DNA from 3 places in the Paracidovorax avenae ATCC 19860 genome. Region 1 is predicted to be linked to each of the others. Evidence: predicted binding sites of a transcription regulator. Region 1 holds the regulator's gene; each other region holds the start of a gene.
What was found. Region 1 encodes LexA, which represses DNA repair genes until DNA is damaged. Its sites were predicted from a motif close to ACTGTATNNNNATACAGT; they were not measured.

Region 1 (6,731 bases):
GCCACCATCGATGCAGAGCGGTTCGCGAAGCATTTCGAGTCGGCCAAGGGGCCCGCACCCGTCATCTACGTGTCCGGCCGCACGTTCCCTGTGGAGCAGCGGTACCGGCCCTTCGAGGACAGCCGCGACTATGGCCTGAACGAAGCCATCGCCGATGGCGTGGACGAACTCTGGGCCGGCAACGCGGCGGGCGACATCCTTGTCTTCCTGCCCGGCGAGCGCGAGATCCGCGAAGCTGCCGACCACCTGCGCAAGCACCTGGCCCACCAGCCGGTTATGCGCGGCGCCGAGGTGCTGCCGCTGTTCGCGCGCCTCTCGCAGGCCGAGCAGGATCGGATCTTCGAAGGCCACACCGGCCGCCGCATCGTGCTGGCCACCAACGTGGCCGAAACCTCGCTCACGGTGCCGGGCATCCGCTACGTGATCGACGCCGGCACCGCGCGCGTGAAGCGCTACAGCTTCCGCAGCAAGGTCGAGCAGTTGCTGATCGAGCCCGTGAGCCAGGCGGCGGCCAACCAGCGGGCGGGCCGTTGCGGCCGGATCGCCAACGGCATCTGCATCCGGCTCTACGACGAACCCGACTTCAACGGCCGGCCGCGCTTCACCGACCCGGAAATCTTGCGCTCCTCGCTGGCGGGCGTGATCCTGCGCATGAAGTCGCTGCACCTGGGGGATGTGGCGCAGTTCCCGTTCATCGAGGCCCCCTCGGGCCGGGCCATCGCAGACGGCTACCAGCTGCTGGCCGAACTGGGCGCGGTGGACGATGCCAACGAACTCACACCCATGGGCGTGGAGCTCTCGCGCCTGCCGCTCGATCCGCGCGTCGGCCGCATGATCCTGGAGGCGCGCGACCGCCAGGCGCTGGATGAGGTGCTGGTGATCGCCTCGGCCCTGTCGGTGCAGGACGTGCGCGACCGGCCGCTCGAGGCCCAGCAGCAGGCCGACCAGGCGCACGCCAAATTCGACGACGAGAAGAGCGAATTCAGCGGCTACCTCAAGCTCTGGAAGTGGATCAACGAAGCCCGTGGCGGCGCGCCGAGCCTGCCGTCCGCTCGGGCGCAGCGCGATGCCGCGCGCAAGGGCGCGCCCTCGCAGGCCGTGCTGCCGGTGGCGCAGCGCCAGGCGCGCGGCAGTGCCGACGCGGCCGCACCCGCAACGGCCGCTGCGGCGTCCGTGCCGGTCCCCACGCCTACCCACAAACTCAGCAACCGGCAATACGAATCGCTGCTGCGCCAGAACTTCATCAGCGTGCGGCGGCTGCGCGAGTGGCGCGACATCCACACGCAATTGCTCACGGTGGTCACCGAGCACCGCTGGCGCCTGAACATCCAGCCGGCCAGCTACGAACAGATCCACCGGTCCATGCTCGCCGGACTGCTCGGCAACATCGGCGTGAAGAGCGAGGAAGAGGACTGGTACCTTGGCGCGCGCGGCATCAAGTTCTACAAGCATCCCGGGGCGCACCTGTCGAAGAAGCCCGGGCGCTGGATCGTGGCGGCGGAACTGGTCGAGACCACGCGCCTGTTCGGGCGCGGCATCGCGGCCATCGAGCCGCAGTGGATCGAGGAAATGGGCGGCCACCTGCTCAAGAAGCAGATGCTGGACCCGCACTGGGAACGCAAGTCAGCGCAGGTGACGGCGCTGGAGCGCGCCACCCTCTATGGCATCGTCATCTACAACAACCGGCGCGTGAACTTCGGCAAGGTGGACCCGCGCACTGCGCGCGAAATCTTCCTGCGCGAAGCGCTGGTCGGCGACCAGTGGCCCCAGGACTGGGAGCGGCGCCTGCCGTTCCTGCCGGCCAACCGCAAGCTGATCGCCAAGGTGGAGGAACTGGAGCACAAGTCGCGCCGGCAGGACGTGCTGGTGGACGAGGAGCTCATCTACGCCTTCTACGACCAGCAGGTGCCTGCCGACATCTGCACTGGCGCCGATTTCGAATCCTGGTACCGCGAGGCCAGCCGCGCGAAACCGGACCTGCTCAAGCTCACGCGCGACGAACTGATGCGCCACGAGGCTGCCGGCATCACCACCAGCGCCTTCCCGCGCATGGTCCGGCTGGGCGGGGTGGATTGCGCGGCCACCTACCTGCACGAGCCCGGCGACCCGCGTGACGGCGTCACCGTCACGGTGCCGCTCTTCGTGCTCAACCAGGTCAGCGAAGAGCGCTGCGAATGGCTGGTGCCGGGTATGCTCAAGGACAAGATCCAGGCGCTGCTCAAGAGCCTGCCGCAGCGCCCGCGCAGCCGTTTCGTGCCCCTGCCGGACAATGCCGCGCGCCTGGCCGAACTGCTCGGCACGCCCGAGCGCTTCGGGCAGGGCAGCCTGGTGGACGTGCTGCTCAAGCAGGTGCGTGACGAGACCTCGCTGGACGTGAAGCGGGCCGACTTCAAGCTCGACATGCTCAGTCCGCACCTGTTCATGAACTTTCGCGTGGTCCACGAAGACGGCCGGCAGCTCGGCCAGGGGCGCAACCTGGGTGCGCTCAAGGCCGAATGGGGGGCCAAGGCCCGGGGCGCGTTCCAGGCTTTGGCGGGGCTCAAGCTCGCAGGTTCCGCGCCGGAGACCGGGGGCGACGCGTCGCCTGCGGAAACGGCCCCGGCTGCGCGACCCGGCAAGGGTGGCGCGCAGGGCAGGCCTGCGGACAGCCGTGCGGCTTCCGCCGCCGGCAAACCGCCCAGCGGCGGTCCGGCGGCCGCTCCCGCCCCGGCAGCCGTGCCGGCGGGCCAGCGCTACACGGCCTGGACCTTCGGCGAGCTGCCCGAACTCATGGAGATCCGCAAGGGCGGACAGACGCTGATCGGCTTCCCGGCACTCATCGATGGCGGCGATGCCGTGACCATCGAAGTGTTCGACGAACCCGGCGTGGCCGCGGCGCGCCACCGCGCGGGCCTGCGCCGCCTGTTCGCGCTGCAGATCAAGGACGCGCTCAAGTACCTGGAAAAGAACATTCCGGACCTGCAAAAGATGGCGGTCGCCTACATGCCGCTGGGTACGCAGGAAGAGCTGCGCGCACAGGTCATCGATGTGGCGCTGGACCGCGCCTTCCTGGTCGATCCCCTGCCCACGACCGAGGCCGACTTCCAGCGCCGCGTGCAGGAGGGCCGCGGCCGGCTCACGCTGATTGCCAATGAAGTCGCGCGCCTGGCCGGTGCGATCCTGCTCGAATACGCTGCGGCGGCACGCAAGATCAAGGACACGAAAGGCGCGCCCGAGGCCACGCAGGATGCGCAGCAGCAACTGCAACGGCTCATGCCGAAGAACTTCCTGGCGGTGGCGCCCTGGTCGCAGCTCGCGCACTTCCCGCGCTATCTGAAGGCCATCACCCTGCGCCTGGACAAGGTGCGAGCCGATGCTGCACGCGACGCCACGCGGCTCGCGGAACTGCGCCCCCAGGAGCAGCGCTACTGGCGGCTCGTGGCCGAGCGCAAGGGGCAGGTGGATGCGCGCATGCAGGAATTCCGCTGGTTGCTGGAGGAACTGCGGGTGAGCTTCTTCGCACAGGAGCTTCGCACGCCGCAGCCCGTGAGCGTGAAGCGCCTGGACAAACTCTGGGCGCAGATCAACAGCTGAGGCCGCAGGCGGCGGACCACGGCCGGGGGCAGCCGTTGCAGGTCATTGCAGCACGGCTTCTGCAGCGGCCCAGCGCTCCAGTTCTGCCCGCACATCGGCCATCCGGCCGGAGATCACGAATCGCTCCGGCGTACCTGCCTGCCGGCGCTGCACCACGCGCACGGCGCCTGGCGCCCGCGCCGCGCAGGTGCGCTGGCTGCCGGCCGGGGAGCGCGCGGGGCGCTCCATGGTGGCCGCCAGCACCGCGGTCGAGGAATCCGCGGGCAGTGCCATGGATGTTGCAGTGCTGGCCTCTGCTCTGCCATGGGCCGTGGCGACAGGCGGGCCGTCGGATGGGCGGTGGCTGGCGGTGGACGTGTCGGACGCCCCGCGACTGTGCGCCGGGCAGTCCGGCCATCGCGACCATGCGGCGGATCGGCCAGATAAATTCCCCGAGGAGGTACCCCGCAGCCAGCGGACGAGGCCGTGCAGCGGCTGCAGGCAGGACGAGAGGGTGGTGAGATCGAGCAAAGCCTTTGCCATGGAAAAACTCCAGCGGTCAGAATGGGTTGAACACTGGCAGGATTGGCTTTAGACAGGCAGGGCGATGCCGCAGGGTTGACCATCCACGCGAAGCGGAAAGCCAGACGCCCGCCACCTGGGCAACGCCAAACGGGGAACCAGGGCGCGAACCATGCTCCGGCGCCATGCGCCGGGCGGCCCGCAGCCGGCTACATCAGCATGGTGTTGCGGATGAGGCCCACGGCCAGCCCTTCGATCTCGAACGATTCGCCGGGCTGCACGGTGATGATGGGATAGTCGGGGTTCTCGGGCAGCAGCTCGATGGCACCCGCGGTGCGCCGCAGCCGCTTGACGGTGACTTCGTCACCCAGGCGGGCGACGATGATCTGGCCATTGCGCGCCTCGCGCGTGGACTGCACGGCGAGCAGGTCGCCATCCATGATGCCGGCATCGCGCATGGACATGCCCCGGACCTTGAGCAGGTAGTCGGGCTTGTGCTGGAAGAGGCTGCCTTCCACGCTGTAGGTCTGGTCCACGTGTTCCTCGGCGAGAATCGGTGAGCCTGCAGCGACGCGGCCGATGAGCGGCAGCATGAGCTGCGAGATGCCGGGAATGGGCAGGTGGAACTGGGTGCCGCGGGCCGCATTGATGGACCGCACGGCCTCGCCGCGCAGCCGGATGCCGCGCGACGTGCCGCTCACCAGCTCGATGACGCCCTTGCGTGCCAGTGCCTGCAGGTGTTCTTCGGCCGCGTTGGCGGACTTGAAGCCGAACTCCGCGGCGATTTCCGCCCGGGTGGGGGGCGCGCCGGTGCGTGCAATGGCGGTCTGGATGAGATCCAGGATCTGCTGCTGGCGGGCGGTGAGCTTGGGGCTGTCGAGCATGCGGGGCACTCCAGTGAAGGAAGATCGCGCCGGACGGGCGCTGGGTGGATCGAATCACCTGTGGATCGATCCAGTCACTGTATTTTTAAACAGTTTTCAAAGGCAATGCAAGTGTTTGCAGGAAAAATCCTGGTGCTGGGCACCGGTGGAACCATCGCCGGCACGGCGGGGAGCGCGGAAGACAACATCGGCTACACCGCCGCGCAGGTCGGCATCGACCAGTTGCTGGCAGCGGTGCCCGGCCTGGCGCGCGCTGCCGGCGGCGCGCGGCTGGAAGCGGAGCAGGTCGCGCAGATCGACAGCAAGGACATGGACGGCGCCGTATGGCGAGCCCTGGCCCTGCGCTGCGAGGCCGCATTGGCGGATCCCGGCGTGCGCGCCGTGGTGGTCACGCACGGCACCGATACCCTCGAAGAAACCGCATGGTTTCTCCACCGCATGCTCGCGGGCGCGCGGGACAAGCCCGTGGTGCTTGTCTCGGCGATGCGCCCTGCCACCGCACTGGCGCCCGATGGCCCGCAGAACCTGCTCGACGCCGTCGCCGTGGCCGCCACGCCGGGTGTGCGCGGGGTGGTGGCCGTGGCCGCCGGTGAATTGCACGGGGCGCAGCGGGTGCAGAAGGTACATCCTTACCGGCTGAACGCCTTCGCGTCCGGCGAAGCGGGGCCCCTGGGCTGGGTGGAAGAGGGCCGCGTGCGGCTCGCCGCCGGCTGGCCCACGGCGGAATCATCGGAATCATCGGCCGAGGCTCGCGCCGCGCTGGAGGCGCTGCGCAACGGAGCGGAGTGGCCGCGCGTCGAGGTCGTGGTGTCGCATGCGGGCGCGAGCGGACGCATGGTGGATCTGCTGGTGGCCGACGGAGTGCACGGCCTGGCCGTGGCCGCTACCGGCAACGGCACGCTGCACCACCAGCTGCAGGCAGCCCTGGAGCGGGCGCAGGCCGCCGGCGTGGCCGTCAGGGTGGCCACGCGGTGCCCCCTGGGCCAGTTGCTGCCCCGTCCGGGCGACACACTGCCTGCCACGCAGGGGCTGAGCGTGGTGAAGGCGCGGGTGGAGTTGCTGCTGGAGCGGCTGGCGAAGCTCCAGGCATAAGACGCCAGCGATTCGATCCGGAAACGAAAACGCCGCCCGGGGGCGGCGTCGGTCACGGGCCGGCCGGGTGCCGGCCCTGCGCCAGGAACTCAGTCCGCCAGGGCGGCCAGCGCGCGCTGGGTGATTTCCTCCACCGTGCCGGTGCCGCTGATGGCGCGGTACTTGGGCGCATTGGCCGGGTCGTTCTTCGCCCAGGTGGAGTAGTACTCCACAAGCGGGCGCGTCTGCGCGCTGTACACCTCCAGGCGCTTCTTCACCGTGTCTTCCTTGTCGTCCTCGCGCTGGATCAGGTCCTCGCCGGTGACGTCGTCCTTGCCTTCCACCTTGGGCGGATTGAACTTCACGTGGTAGGTGCGGCCGCTGGCCGGGTGCGAGCGGCGGCCGCTCATGCGCTCGATGATGGCATCGAACGGCACGTCGATCTCCAGCACGTAGTCGAGCTTGACGCCTGCGGCCTTCATGGCATCGGCCTGCGGAATGGTGCGCGGAAAGCCGTCGAACAGGAAGCCCTTGGCACAGTCCGGCTGGGCGATGCGGTCCTTCACGAGATTGATGATGAGGTCGTCGCTCACCAGCTTGCCGGCATCCATGACGGCCTTGGCCTGCTGTCCCAGCGGCGTGCCGGCCTTCACGGCAGCGCGCAGCATGTCGCCGGTGGAGATCTGCGGAATGCCGTATTTC
Region 2 (6,731 bases), 2.2 Mb from region 1:
TGGCCGAGCCGGAATTCTTCAGCGACATGGCGCATCCCGCCCGCCAGCTCATCGACCGCATGGGCGGCGTGGTCCTGGGGTTCGATACCGCGGCGATCCAGGGCAGCGCCCTGGAGGCCGAGATCCGGCGCGTGGTGCAGGTGATCGAGCAGTATCCGGAAACCGGACAGCGGGTGTTCCAGCTGGTGCTCGCGGAGTTCGAGGCTTTCATTTCCAGGTTCCTCACGGCGCCCCAGGCCACCTCGCGCATCGTCAGCGTGGCGCAGCAGGTGGAGCAGAAGGAGACGATGGCGATCCAGTACACCATCGAGCTGCGCAACCTGCTCAAGGACATGCCGGTGCGCGACGAGATCCGCAGCTTCCTGTTCAAGACCTGGGCCGAAGTGCTGGCGCTGTCGGCCGTGCGCAGCGGCGCGCAGCATGCGGACACCGCGGCGTTCAAGCGGGCGGCTACCGACCTCGTTTGGGCCGCCAGCGCCAAGCCCCAGCGGGCGGAGCGTGCGCAGGTCATCCAGAGCCTGCCGGGCCTGCTGCAGCGGCTGCGGCAGGGCCTGGAGCTGCTGGGCGTGACCGGCGCGCCGCAGGACGTGCACATCAAGATCCTCACCGACACGCTCGCCGACGCCTTCCTCTCCAAGACGGCGTCCATCCCGCAGGCGCACATCGACGCGATGGCCCGGCGACTGGACCACCTCGAGGACTACATGAGCGACGCCACGCTGGGCGACATGCCGCTCGATGCCGACTACCTGGAAATGATGCTGGGCATCGATGCCTCGTCCATCCACGTCGCGGCGGACAACGGCACGCCCGTGGACGAGGCCATGGTGGCCTGGGCGCGCGAACTGCAGCTGGGGGCGTGGTTCACGCTGGACCACAACGGTGCCTCGGCGCAGGTGCAGTACGCATGGCACAGCGAGCGCCGGCAGCTGCATCTTTTCGCGGCGCCGGACGGTAGCAGCTACCTGTTGCAGTTGCGGCGGATGGCCGCCTACCTGCAGGCAGGCCTGCTGGTGCCGCAGGAAGAGGAAGCCCTCACGATGCGCGCTACGCGCGATGCGCTCGCCAAGATCGACGCGAACCCGGAGCGGCTGCTGGGTTAGCCCCGACTGCCGGTTCTCGGCTGCCGGGTGGACCACATGGTGGCTTCTTCATTCCGGCAGGTCGCCGTCGTTCTCCATCCGGCCGCCGACCACGCGCCGCACCACGTCGCCCGGGAAGCCGCGAGCCGCGAGGAAACGCATCTGGCGTGCACGCTCCTGGGGTGTTTCCGGGGGCGTGCCGAAGCGCTGGCGCCAGACGGCAAGGGCGCGCGCAGCCTCGGTGCCGCGCAGGCGCTCGGCCGTCTCGCGCACCAGCGCATCGTCCAGCCCCTTGGCGCGCAGTTCCTGCACCACGCGCTGCGTGCCCAGTCGCGCCGCGCGGCGGTTCACCACGGATTCGGCCACGCGGCCGGCATTGATGAAGTCCCTGGCCTGGAGTTCATCGAGCACCGCGTGCAGGTCGTCGCCCTCCTGCACGTGCCGTGCAAGCTTCGCCTCCAGTTCGGAGCGCGAATGCTCGCGCTGGGCCAGCAGGCGCAGCGCGCGGCCCTTGAGGGAGAGGGGGGAAGAAAGACCCATGGGAGTCGCAGCCGCGCCGGCCCGCCGCGCAAGGCGGCAGGCCGGCGCTTCGGATGCCCAGTGGATCAGGCCTCGTCGCCGGCAGCGGCGCCGGCTGCCACGGGCGGCAGTTGCGAGACGCCCAGGCCGTCGCGCACCTTGTTCTCGATCTCGCGGGCCAGGTCGGCGTTCTCGCGCAGGAACTCGCGTGCGTTGTCCCGGCCCTGGCCGATCTTCTCGCCGTTGTAGGCGTACCAGGCGCCGCTCTTCTCGATGATGCGGGCGTTCACGCCCATGTCGATGATCTCGCCCTCGCGGCTGATGCCTTCGCCGAAGAGGATGTCGAACTCGGCCGTCTTGAAGGGCGGGCTCACCTTGTTCTTCACCACCTTCACCTTGGTCTCGTTTCCGATGGCCTCGTCGCCCTTCTTGATCGTGCCGGTGCGGCGGATGTCCAGGCGCACGGAGGCGTAGAACTTCAGCGCGTTGCCGCCCGTGGTGGTCTCGGGGCTGCCGAACATCACGCCGATCTTCATGCGGATCTGGTTGATGAAGATGACCATGCAGTTCGTCTTCTTGATCGTGGCGGTGAGCTTGCGCAGCGCCTGGCTCATCAGGCGGGCCTGCAGGCCGGGCAGCGCGTCGCCCATCTCGCCTTCGATTTCGGCCTTGGGGGTCAGTGCGGCGACCGAGTCCACCACGATCAGGTCCACGGCGCCGGAGCGCACGAGGCTGTCCACGATTTCCAGGGCCTGCTCCCCGGTGTCGGGCTGGCTGATGAGCAGGTCGGGCACGTGCACGCCGAGCTTCTGGGCGTACTGGATGTCGAGCGCGTGCTCGGCATCGACGAAGGCGCAGGTGCCGTTCTGCTTCTGCATCTCGGCGATGACCTGCAGCGTGAGCGTGGTCTTGCCGGAGGATTCGGGGCCGTAGATCTCGATCACGCGGCCGCGGGGCAGGCCGCCCACGCCGAGGGCGACGTCCAGGCCCAGCGAGCCGGTGGAGACGACCTGGATGTCCTCGATGGCTTCGCCTTCGCCCAGGCGCATGATGGTGCCCTTGCCGAACTGCTTTTCGATCTGGGCGAGGGCTGCCTGCAGGGCCTTGGCCTTTTCGCTATTGGCGGCGTTGTTCTTGACGGGTGCGTCCATGGAGTGCTCCTGAAAGAGGAAAACGTGGAAGAAAAGGCCGGCGAATGCGATGCCAGGGGTGGCTGTCTTCAATCACAGGCTGGATGCTTGACCAGTAGTGTAGGGGCGTCATACTTTCCGAACAATGCATTTTTTGGTCAGTTTGCCTGACAATTGACGCATGGCCTTCTCCCCGTATCCGCAGCCTCCGTCGGCCACCCTGGCTACCCGGGACGACGCCTGGCGCCTCACCCACCTGGGCCGCCTGCTCGGCCATGCCATGCGCCGCTTCGACGCGCGTGTGCTCGAACTGATGGCGCACGATGTGCAGGTCCCTCTGGCGCTGTCGCACCTGGCCGCCCGCGACCAGGTCAGCGCGGCCCACATCCACATCACCCGCCACCTGTCGCTGCAGGGCGACCGGCTCACCGACCTGGCGGCGCGCGCCGGCATGGCCAAGCAGTCGATGGCCGCGCTGGTGGACCAGTGCGAAGCCTGGGGCCTCGTGGCGCGCGAGCCCGACCCGCACGACGCGCGGGCGCGACGGGTGCGTTTCACCGCCACGGGCCTGGCTTGGCTGCAGGCCTTCCGCAGTGCGGTCGCGCAGGCCGAGGCGGAATTCGGCGCGGAGGTGGGCGATGCCGTGGCCGCTGTCGTGCGGCTGGGCCTGGAGGCGTATGCGGGAGGCGATGGCGGGGAGCCGTGATCTGCGTCCGTCCCGTTCCGTCACATCCCGACCAACGGCCGATGTCCCTAGAATCGGCGGGACGCCCGGATGCCGGCCAGACCGGCTGCGGCGCAATCCCAAGAACACCGGAGACAGGCCCATGCGCATCCTCATTGCCGAAGACGATCAGGTTCTGGCGGATGGCCTGCTGCGCACGCTGCGGGGTTCCGGCGCCGCGGTGGACCATGTGGCGAGCGGCAGCGATGCCGACACCGTGCTCGCGACGACGCAGGAATTCGACCTGCTGATCCTCGACCTCGGCCTGCCGCGCATGCATGGGCTGGACGTGCTCAAGCGGCTGCGTGGCCGCGGTTCGGCGCTGCCGGTGCTGATCCTCACGGCGGCCGACAGCGTCGACGAGCGCGTGAAAGGCCTGGACTACGGCGCCGACGACTACATGGCCAAGCCCTTCTCGCTGCAGGAACTGGAGGCGCGCGTGCGCGCCCTCACGCGCCGCGGCATGGGCGCCACCAGCAGCACCATCCGGCACGGCCCGCTCGTCTATGACCAGGCAGGGCGCATGGCCACCATCGATGGCAAGCTGGTCGAGCTGTCCGCCCGCGAACTGGGCCTGCTGGAAGTGCTGCTGCAGCGTGCCGGGCGGCTGGTGAGCAAGGAGCAACTGGTGGAGCGGCTCTGCGAGTGGGGCGAGGAAGTGAGCAACAACGCCATCGAGGTGTACATCCACCGCCTGCGCAAGAAGATCGAGCGCGGGCCGATCCGCATCGCCACGGTGCGGGGGCTGGGCTACTGCCTGGAGAAGGTCGCCGCCTAGCGCGACCTCCTGCTGCCGCGGGCGACGTGCCTTGAAGATCTTCCAGCGCGAACAGCGGTCGCTTTTCGGGGAGATCCTCGACTGGATGCTCACGCCGCTGCTGCTGCTGTGGCCGGTGAGCCTGGCGCTGACCTGGCTCGTGGCCCAGGGGCTGGCGAACAAGCCCTTCGACCGGGCACTGGAGTACAACGCCCACGCACTCGCGCAACTCGTCACGGTGCAGGACGGCCGCGCGCAGTTCAACCTGCCGCAGCCCGCGGGCGAGATCCTGCGCGCGGATGAATCCGACATCGTTTACTACCAGGTCCTGGGCCCCCGGGGAGAGTTTCTGTCCGGCGAGCGCGACCTGCCCCGGCCGCCGCCGCCCGACGACGACCGCCCGCTGTCCGGCCAGGTGCGGCTGCGCGACGCGGAGTTGCGCGGCATCGAAATCCGCGTGGCGGCCATCTGGGTGCGTCTGCCGGTGCCGGGGGCTCCCGCCGCGCTGGTGCAGGTGGCGGAAACACGGGAAAAGCGCAGCGTGCTCGCCACCGAGATCATCAAGGGCGTGATGCTCCCGCAGTTCGTCATCCTGCCGCTCGCCGTGCTGCTGGTCTGGCTCGCGCTGGCACGCGGCATCCAGCCGCTGCACCGGCTGGAAGAGCGCATCCGCGCACGCGATCCGGACGACCTCTCCCCGCTGGACCACCGGGCGGTGCCGCTGGAAGTGGCTCCGCTCGTGGATTCGGTGAACGACCTGCTGCGGCGCCTGCAGGATTCGCTGGCCACGCAAAAGCGCTTCCTGGCGGACGCGGCCCACCAGCTCAAGACCCCGCTGGCGGGCTTGCGCATGCAGGCCGACCTCGCGCAGCGCGAAGGAACCAGCACCGAAGACCTCAAGCGCTCGCTGCAGCAGATCGGCCGCGCCAGCGTGCGCGCGACCCACACGGTCAACCAGCTGCTGGCGCTGGCGCGCGCGGAAGCGGGCGGTGCCGTGCTGGCGCGGCAGCCGGTGGATCTGGCGCGCCTGGTGCGCGAGGCCGTGCGCGACTGCGTGCCACGGGCGCTGGAGAAGTCCATCGATCTCGGCTACGAGGGCGCCCAGCCGGCGGACCCCGGCGTGTGGGTGGACGGCAACCCGACCCTGCTCAAGGAGCTGGCGCGCAATCTGCTGGACAACGCGATCAACTACACGCCTTCGAGCAGCGGCCGACCCGGGGTGGTGACCGCGCGCGTGCTGGCCGATCCGTTCGGCCGCATCGTGCTGCTGCAGGTGGAGGATTCCGGCCCCGGTGTGCCGGAGGCGGAGCGCGAACTGGTGTTCCGCCCTTTCTACCGGGCGCTGGGCACCGATGCCGACGGTTCGGGCCTGGGCCTGCCCATCGTGCTGGAGATCGCGCGCCAGCATGGCGCGCAGGTGCGGCTGGAGGATGCCCATCCCGGCCTGAATCCACCGGGGGCATGTTTTTCGGTGCGATTCGCTGCCGGGGACGATCCGCAGCCAGCGTGAGCCAGTCGCCCTGCCGAAAAGCTCACACCGAAAAGCTGCGGCAGGCACGCAAAAGCCCGCCGGGCGTTGCCGGGCGGGCTTTTGCATCACCCACGGCTCCCGGAACCAGGAGCCGTGGGCAAGGGCGTGGTCATCAGTTCGTCATCGGCACGGTGCCGTGCTCGTACATGCTGGCCACGGCGCTCACGTCACCGCCCAGACGGCGAACTTCGGCGACGTACTCGGGGCCGCTGCGCAGACGCTGGTACTCGGCCAGGCGCTCCTGGTACACGGGGTCGCTGGCCAGGGAGCGTTCACCTTCCTGGAACTTGTCCAGGCCGGCGCGGCGCCACAGGTTGGCATCGGCGATCACTTCAGCGCGCGACAGGGGCTGCTGGCTGGACTGCGCGGCCACCGGGGTGGGGCCGGCCCATTCCTCCTGGGACAAGGGGGCTGCCGTGGCGGCGGTGGCACCTGCGAAGGCGATGGTGGCGATGGCGATGAGATGCTTGCGATTCATGGCGATGAGTCCTTTCTTCGACAAGGGGAACAATGTGCAGCGCGCCGGATTGCGTTCTGCATGGGACGAAGTTTGCGCCTCATCCCTGCCGCTGCATGTGCGAAAACGCACGGATTCGTGTAGGTCTGTGTCCGACCGGCCTGTGCTACCGGGAGTTCCGCAGCGTGGGAGAACAGGTGGTTTCAGACGCAACGGAGGGTGTCGCTCAGTTGCCGCCGGTGGCAGTGCCCTGGCCCGCCACGGTGCTTGCTTCTCCGCCCTGGCGGCGCACTTCGGCCAGGTATTCTGGGCCGCTGCGCAGGCGACGGTACTCGGCCAGGCGCTGCTCGTTGGCGGAGTCCGCGATGAAGCTGTGGTCGCCCTGGCTCATGCCGCGCAGGCCGGCACGATTCCACAAAGCGAGGTCGGCGGCCACTTCGGCGCGCGACAGCGGCTTGCCCTGCGCGGCGGGCTCGGCGCCGAACCATTCTTCCTGCGAAGCGGGTGCGGCCGATGCGGCGCCGGCGAAAG
Region 3 (6,731 bases), 140 kb from region 1:
CACGGGCCTCCGGGTTGCTCACGCAACTGCGGACCGAACTGGAACACGGGCAGCCCTTCGACCGCCTGCGCTCCGGCGGCGGTCCCACGGCCTCGTCCACGCGCGAGGCCATCGCCGAACTGCACGGCCGGCTGCGCCGCTGCGGTCTTCGCCAACTCGCCGCGGCAGCGCGCTTCGAAGCGTCCCGCCGCGAACTCGACAACCGCTTCAGGAGGATCCGATGATGCCCCGCGTCACATTGCTCTGTTCCGATGGTCCGCACCACCTCTACCTGGCCGCCGAACTGCTGAAGGCGTTCGGCAGCCTGCGGGTCATCGTGGAATCCGGACACGACCAGGCCGCCTCGCTGCGCCGCAACGGTCACTACCGCGCCTATCTCTGGACGCTCTACCACGGACTGCGCCGCAAACTGTTCGGCTACGAGGCCTACCGGAAGCGGTATTTCGCCCGCACGGAAGGACCGCGCACCTGGACGGCGCTGAGCCAGGAGCCGGACGTGGAGTTCCACGACACCCCGTCGATCAACGATCCCCTGGTGGGGCAGATCCTGCGCGGCGGCGTGTCGGACGCCTATGTCGTCATGGGCACCAAGAAGATCGGGAGCGCCGTGCTCTCCGCCATTCCCGCGGGCCGCATCCTCAACATCCACGGCGGCTACCTGCCGGACTACAAGGGCAACCACTGCTTCTTCTTCGCGCTCCACGAAGGGCGCCATGACCGGCTCGGCACCACCATCCACCGGGTTTCCGCCGGACTCGATGCTGGCGACATCGTCAGCCGGCACTGCGTCCAGCCCGCCGAAGGAGACAACTCCGAGACGCTGTATTCGCGGGCGGAGAAGGCGGCCATCGACCACCTCGTCGCCCGCCTGCGGCGCACGCCCGATGTGTCCACCTGGGACAGCACGCCACAGGAGGCCCGGGGCCGGCTCTACCGCATGCGGGACCGTGGCCCGCTCGTCGAACTGGCCCACCACCTGGGCCGCGGGTGGCGCCGCCGGCCGGTGGCACGCGGCGCCGGCAAGGAGCCCGTCCGATGAGGCAAGGCTTCCGGCCCCCCTCCGTGCCATGGGCCGCGGCCGCACGGGAGGCGAACGCATGAGACACCTCGTGTTGGCTTTCTGCACCGATCCCCTCAAGGATCCTGTCGCGTCGCATGTCCTCGAACGCCTGCTGTCGTCCGGCATTCCCTGGCAGGACGCCGGGGCAGGGCACGTCGATGGGCATCCCGTGCTGTCCGCGGTCATCGGCGAGACACGGTGCCACCTGCTGCAGCTCGAAGACGTGCTGAGCCACGACTACCTGCGGTACGCGCCCCTCGTCAATGAACGTTTCGGCGATGCGGACGCGGTGGTCGTCGTCAACTGGCACGAAGGACGGAACGCGCCCGACCGCATCTTCACCGTGCAGACGACCGGGGACATGGACAGCGGTTGCTTCAGCCCGGTCGATCCCGCCCTCACGCGGGCCCTGTTCCTGTGCGTGGAGGCGGAGCGGCAGCGCGCCGGGCTGGACGCCTATGCCACCTGGATGGAGGCCACCCACTGGTCCGGGCCGCTCTACCGGGGCCAGCCGGGCAGGCTGCTGTCCGAGTTGAGGCCCTCGGTCATCGACCTGGAGATCGGCAGCACCCCGGACGCATGGTCCGATCCTGCCGCGGCCGACGTGCTCGCGCGCGCCCTGGTGGCGCTTTGCGCATCCGGGTGGGGAGAGGCCGCGGTGTCGCTGCTGTGCGTCGGGGGCGTGCATTTCGAGCCGGGATTCACCCAGCCGCTGCGCGAACTCGGGGCCGCCGAAGGCCTGGCGCTGTCCCACGTACTTCCCAACCACTGGCTGGTGGCGCATGGCTATGACGCGGAGGGCCGCCTGCCGGACATGCTGGCCTGCGCCCGCTCGATCGCCGGAGGAGTCGATGCGGTCGTCTTCCACGACAACCTCAAGGCCGGCTTCAAGGCGCAGGTGCGCGCACTCGCTTCCGAACTCGGCGTGCCGGCCCTGTCGCACCGCAAGCTCAGGGCCCCGGGCGTCGCCGAGGCGATCCGGGCCGCCCGGACGGCGGCATAGTGTTGCTGGGCCTGATCGTCAACGCCGCCGGACTGCGCTGGGTGGGTAGCCATAGCAGCGCCGGAAGGCGGCGGTGAAATGGCTTTGCTGGCTGTAGCCGCACTCGAAGGCCACTGCCGCGATCTTCTGCGTGGTGTGCTGCAGCATGTCGTGGGCGCGCGCCATGCGCAGTTCGGTAAGGAAGGCGTGCGGCGATTGTCCGAAGGTGCTCTTGAACTTGCGCAGGAAGTGGTAGCGGCTCAGGTTGACCAGCCCGGCCAGGTCGTCGAGCTGCACCGATGCGCCGAGGTTCGCGTCCAGGTAGTCCCGCAGCAGGCGGGCATGGCGTGCCGAGAACCTGCCGCGGGTCTCCGTCTTCTCCAGGCCGGGCACGGTGTAGTCGCGGATGGCGTGGAGGATGATCCAGCTCGTGAGCCCTTCGATGCCCGTTGCCAGCCCGGTGTCGTTCCAGTCGGTCAGAGCGATGCTGCGGGCCGCCGAGCCGATCACGGGCGAGGCCTCCTGGAAGACCTCGCGGAACTGGCAGGCCTCGGGCGGTTGCCGCAGCGACTGCTGCATCGCGGGGCTGAACTTTTCCGGGTCGAAATAGATATGCAGGAAATTGAGCCGCCCCGTGATCCGCCACCGCGATTCACCGCCGCCTTTGGGGAAAAGGCAGGTGGCATTTTCGAAGCCGCTGCGCACGATCTGCTGCTGGCGCATCTGGCTGCAGTTTTCCCCGCCGGAGAGGTAAATGCTGAGGACGTTCTCTGAAGCGCTCTTGTAGTCGGTCAGGGTGTTGTGGCAACTCCATTCGGACAGCACGATGCCCGAGGGAAGGGCGACGGAGCGGATGATTTCGGCACCTGCCGATTTCAGCGCGCCGGGGACGTCCTCCGGGTCCGTGAGTTTCAAGGTCGAATCAAACATGAAAATAATCTTTTGACGCAGAAATAATTTTTTATACAGCGCCTCCCGGGCCGAATTTCCATGGCCATGGGGATTATCCCGGAGGCCGCGCCAGCATAAGCGGGTTTCTCCCGGGCATTGAAACTGCCCGTTTCACGCCGCCCGTCGCGGGGCCGTGGCGTGCTGTCCGCGGCCGGCCGCCAGGGAAGCCGCATGCGACTCGCCCTAGAATGCGCCACCTGCGGCCGCCCTGCGCGGCCGGCAAGTCGGCAGCGCATCCATCGCATTCCCACCACCATCCCAACCATGTCCCTCAACAACGTCACCCCTGGCAAGAAGCTTCCCGAAACCTTCAACGTGGTCATCGAGATTCCCGCGGAATCCGACCCGATCAAGTACGAAGTGGACAAGGAATCCGGCGCGGTCTTCGTGGACCGCTTCCTGACCACGGCCATGTACTACCCCTGCAACTACGGCTATGTGCCCCAGACGCTGTCCGGCGACGGCGATCCGGTGGACGTGCTGGTGATCACGCCGTATCCGCTGCACCCCGGCGTGGTCGTGCCCTGCCGCGCGCTCGGCATCCTGAAGATGGAAGACGAAGCCGGCGTGGACGGCAAGGTGCTGGCCGTGCCCACCACCAAGATCCTCAAGATGTACGAAGGCTGGAAGACGGTGGACGACGTGAATCCCGTGCGCCTGAAGGCCATCAGCCACTTCTTCGAGCACTACAAGGACCTGGAAGAGGGCAAGTGGGTGAAGGTGCTGGGCTGGGAAGGCGTCGAAGCCGCCCACAAGGAAATCACCGACGGCGTCGCCAGCTACCAGAAGAGCCAGGGCTGATGCACCGGGGCGGAGGATGAACCCGCCCCCTGCCGGCGCCCCGCCGGCACTCCAGGAAAAGCCTGCCGGCTGTGCGCCCGCAGGCTTTTTTTGCGCCCGGGCAGCCACTGCGGGGCCGTATATTCAGGCAGGCATGAACAACGACAACGATCACGACCGACGCGGTCCCGGCGCGCCCGCCGGGATGTCGGCTGCCGCGGCGCAACAGGCCCTGGCCGCCGCGCAGGAACTGGCCCGGGACGGCACCCACTATCTGCGCAGCGTGACCGACATGGCCGAGCGCAGCCCCGTGGTCACCCGGGATGCGATCTACACCGACAGCGGCATCAAGCTTGTGGAAAAGGGCACGCGCATCGACAGCCGCCTGTACGACCGGCTGGTGCGCCACACGCTGCGCGATCCGATCGACGGCCTGCTGGGCACCGAGCGCACCGTGGACGCGGCCGCCATCGAGGCGGCGGTGCTGCAGCAGTGCGGGAGCGGCCCCGATGGAGGCTGCAGGCTGGTGGAACTGCTGTCGCGGGCGCATGGCGGGCCGGAGCCGTTGCTCGCGCCGCTGCGCGGCATGCTGCTGCCCGGGCCCATGGCCTTCCGGCTGACGGTGATGCGCGAGCAGCGACCGGAATTGTTCGTGCACAGCGTGCGCATGATGCTGCTGGCGATCCATCTTGCTTTGGGCAGCGGATGGGCCGCGCGCGAAACGGCCCTGCTGGCGGAGGCCGCGCTGCTGCACGACATCGGGGTGATGCACATGGACCCGATGTGGAACGACCCCGACCACAAGGTCTCCGGGCCGGACCGCAAGCACCTCGTGGCCCATCCGATCACCGCCATGCTGCTGCTGCGTGCCCAGGGTGCCTACCCGGCGTCGATGGAGGCGGCCGTCCTGGAACACCACGAACGCATGGACGGCACGGGCTATCCGCGCGGGCTGCGCGGGCCGGACATCTCGCCGATGGGGCGGATCCTGATGCTGTCGGAGGTGGCGGCTGCCTTCTTCGAAAAATACAGCGCGCTGGCGGCCCAGCGCCTGTCGCTGAGCCTGCGACTCAACCACCGGAAATTTCCCGCGGAGCTGTCCGCGCTGCTGCTGCCGCTGCTCGCGGATGGCGGTGGCTCCGCGGTCGCCCTGTCGCCGCCCCCGGAAGAGGCCGGCCGGATGCTGGACACGCTGGGCGGAGCATTCGACCACTGGGCCCGGCTGCGCCCGCAATTGCCGCCCTCCGTGCTGGACCGTGGCAGCCGGCATCCTGCGGCCTTCGTCGAGCAGCGCCTGCAGGCGCTGCAGCAATCGCTGGTGGAGGCCGGCGGCCACCCGGGCCAGGAAGGCGAGATCCAGGAGCACCTGCAGGGCGATCCCCAGGGACTGGCGGAGCTGGCACTGGTGCGCGGCGAGGCGCTCTGGCAGTTGGGCAGCATCGTGCATGCCACGCAGAGGCGCTGGCCTGAGCTGGGCGGGCAAGCCCCTGCCGATCCGGCGGACGCGGCGGTCGCGCAGTGGTGCGCACACTGCGCGCTGCTGCTGTCCACCGCCTGACAACGGCCCGATCCTGAAGACGCGTTCTGCCTGCGGCGGTTTTTCGGGGCATGCGTGAACGCAGGGCATTCGGGGGCATGCAGGGACGGCACACGCGGCCTGTCGTGCTGCGACATGGAAAGGGCGATGGCCCTGCTGGCACTTTTGAACGAATACTGTATATTTGAACAGTATTCAACAAGACGCCATGGCAGCATCCGTCCCCCTCTCCCAGCCGGTTTCGCCGGCCCTCTCCCGCCCGGGGGCGGGCTCGGCGTGGGTGGACGTGCCGGGCGTGTGGCGGGGCGACTCGCTGCGTCCTGTCGGTGAAGCTCTCGGCGCACGCGTGCAGCCTTCGGGCCACCCGGCGCTCGATGCGCAGCTGCCCGGGGGCGGCTGGCCGCGGGGCGCGATGTCGGAAGTGCTGCTGGCGGGGCAGGGCCGGCCCGAATGGCCGCTGCTGCTGCCGGCGCTGGCCGGTGCGGTGGCGCGGCCCGGGCAGGTGGTGCTGGTGGCCCCTCCGTTCGACCCTTTCGTGCCCGTGCTGCATGCGGCAGGCCTGCCGGCAGGGCGCCTGTGCTGGGTGGCACCGCCCGCGGATGGCCGCGATGCCGCTGCCGCCTGGGCCTGCGAGCAGGCGCTGCGCTGCCGGGATGTGCTGGCCGTGCTGGCCTGGCTGCCGGCCGCCCATACCGACATGCTGAGGCGCCTGCAACTGGCGGCGGCGCAGCGCGGCCCGCTGCTGTGGGTCTTCCGTCCCGAGTCCCGGCGGCTGCAGGCATCGCCCGCTCCGCTGCGGCTGTGGGTTCGGCCGGGGGAGGAGGAGGGCGCCTTGCAGGTGCACGTGCTCAAGCGCCGCGGCGCACCGCTGCTGTCGCCGATGGCCGTGCCCGCGCATGGCTCCGCCCTGGCCATGGCCCTGGCGGCTACGAGCGGGGCGAAACAGCGGCATCTGGCCGCCTGGCGGGAGGGGATGGCGGCGCGCACCGCGCCATTGCACCTGCGGGTACGGGGCGAGCGACCGGAGGCCGGCCATGCACTGGATCGCACTGCCGTCCCTGCTGGCTGAGCTGCCACCGGGCATGCCCGCAGCGGCAGCCGGATGGTGGGCGCTGCGCTTCACGCCGCGCGTGGCGCTGCTGGACGAGGCCGTGCTGCTGGAGGTGTCCTGCACCGAGCGGCTCTGGGGCGGGCGTGCCCACCTTCTGGGCCTGCTGAGGCAGGGACAGGGGGGCTCTCCACCATCGGCTGCGCGCGGTGCACCGGCCGGCGGCGGCCCTGGCCCTGGCCCTGGCCCTGGCGAAGAGCCCTCTTGTCCGGATGAGGTTCCCATGGCCCAGGCCCCCACGGCCCTGCAGGCCCTGGCCCTGCTGCGGCTGCAGGCAGAAGGCCTGCCGCTGCCGCGCCGCCTGCCGCACGGC

Region 2: the regulator LexA is predicted to act here: its motif matches at 2,831-2,848, upstream of recA (recombinase RecA).
Region 3: the regulator LexA is predicted to act here: its motif matches at 5,486-5,503, upstream of imuA (translesion DNA synthesis-associated protein ImuA).

Annotation. Positions count from the first base shown of each region.
Region 1 covers NC_015138.1:2,982,706-2,989,436, reverse strand. Annotated here, with positions in the region: gene hrpA (ATP-dependent RNA helicase HrpA) at 1-3,573, shown strand, start outside; gene ACAV_RS13115 (hypothetical protein) at 3,616-3,846, opposite strand; gene lexA (transcriptional repressor LexA) at 4,284-4,958, opposite strand; gene ACAV_RS13105 (asparaginase) at 5,064-6,050, shown strand; gene adk (adenylate kinase) at 6,140-6,731, opposite strand, start outside.
Region 2 covers NC_015138.1:5,220,467-5,227,197, reverse strand. Annotated here, with positions in the region: gene ACAV_RS22730 (DUF1631 family protein) at 1-1,103, shown strand, start outside; gene recX (recombination regulator RecX) at 1,152-1,622, opposite strand; gene recA (recombinase RecA) at 1,688-2,752, opposite strand; gene ACAV_RS22715 (MarR family winged helix-turn-helix transcriptional regulator) at 2,913-3,437, shown strand; gene ACAV_RS22710 (response regulator) at 3,559-4,233, shown strand; gene ACAV_RS22705 (sensor histidine kinase) at 4,265-5,722, shown strand; gene ACAV_RS22700 (DUF4148 domain-containing protein) at 5,856-6,221, opposite strand; gene ACAV_RS22695 (DUF4148 domain-containing protein) at 6,427-6,731, opposite strand, start outside.
Region 3 covers NC_015138.1:2,844,734-2,851,464, reverse strand. Annotated here, with positions in the region: gene ACAV_RS12520 (lyase family protein) at 1-224, shown strand, start outside; gene ACAV_RS12515 (formyl transferase) at 224-1,039, shown strand; gene ACAV_RS12510 (D-aminoacyl-tRNA deacylase) at 1,098-2,063, shown strand; gene ACAV_RS12505 (helix-turn-helix domain-containing protein) at 2,082-2,972, opposite strand; gene ppa (inorganic diphosphatase) at 3,258-3,794, shown strand; gene ACAV_RS12495 (HD-GYP domain-containing protein) at 3,928-5,331, shown strand; gene imuA (translesion DNA synthesis-associated protein ImuA) at 5,519-6,379, shown strand; gene ACAV_RS12485 (DNA polymerase Y subunit UmuC family protein) at 6,345-6,731, shown strand, end outside.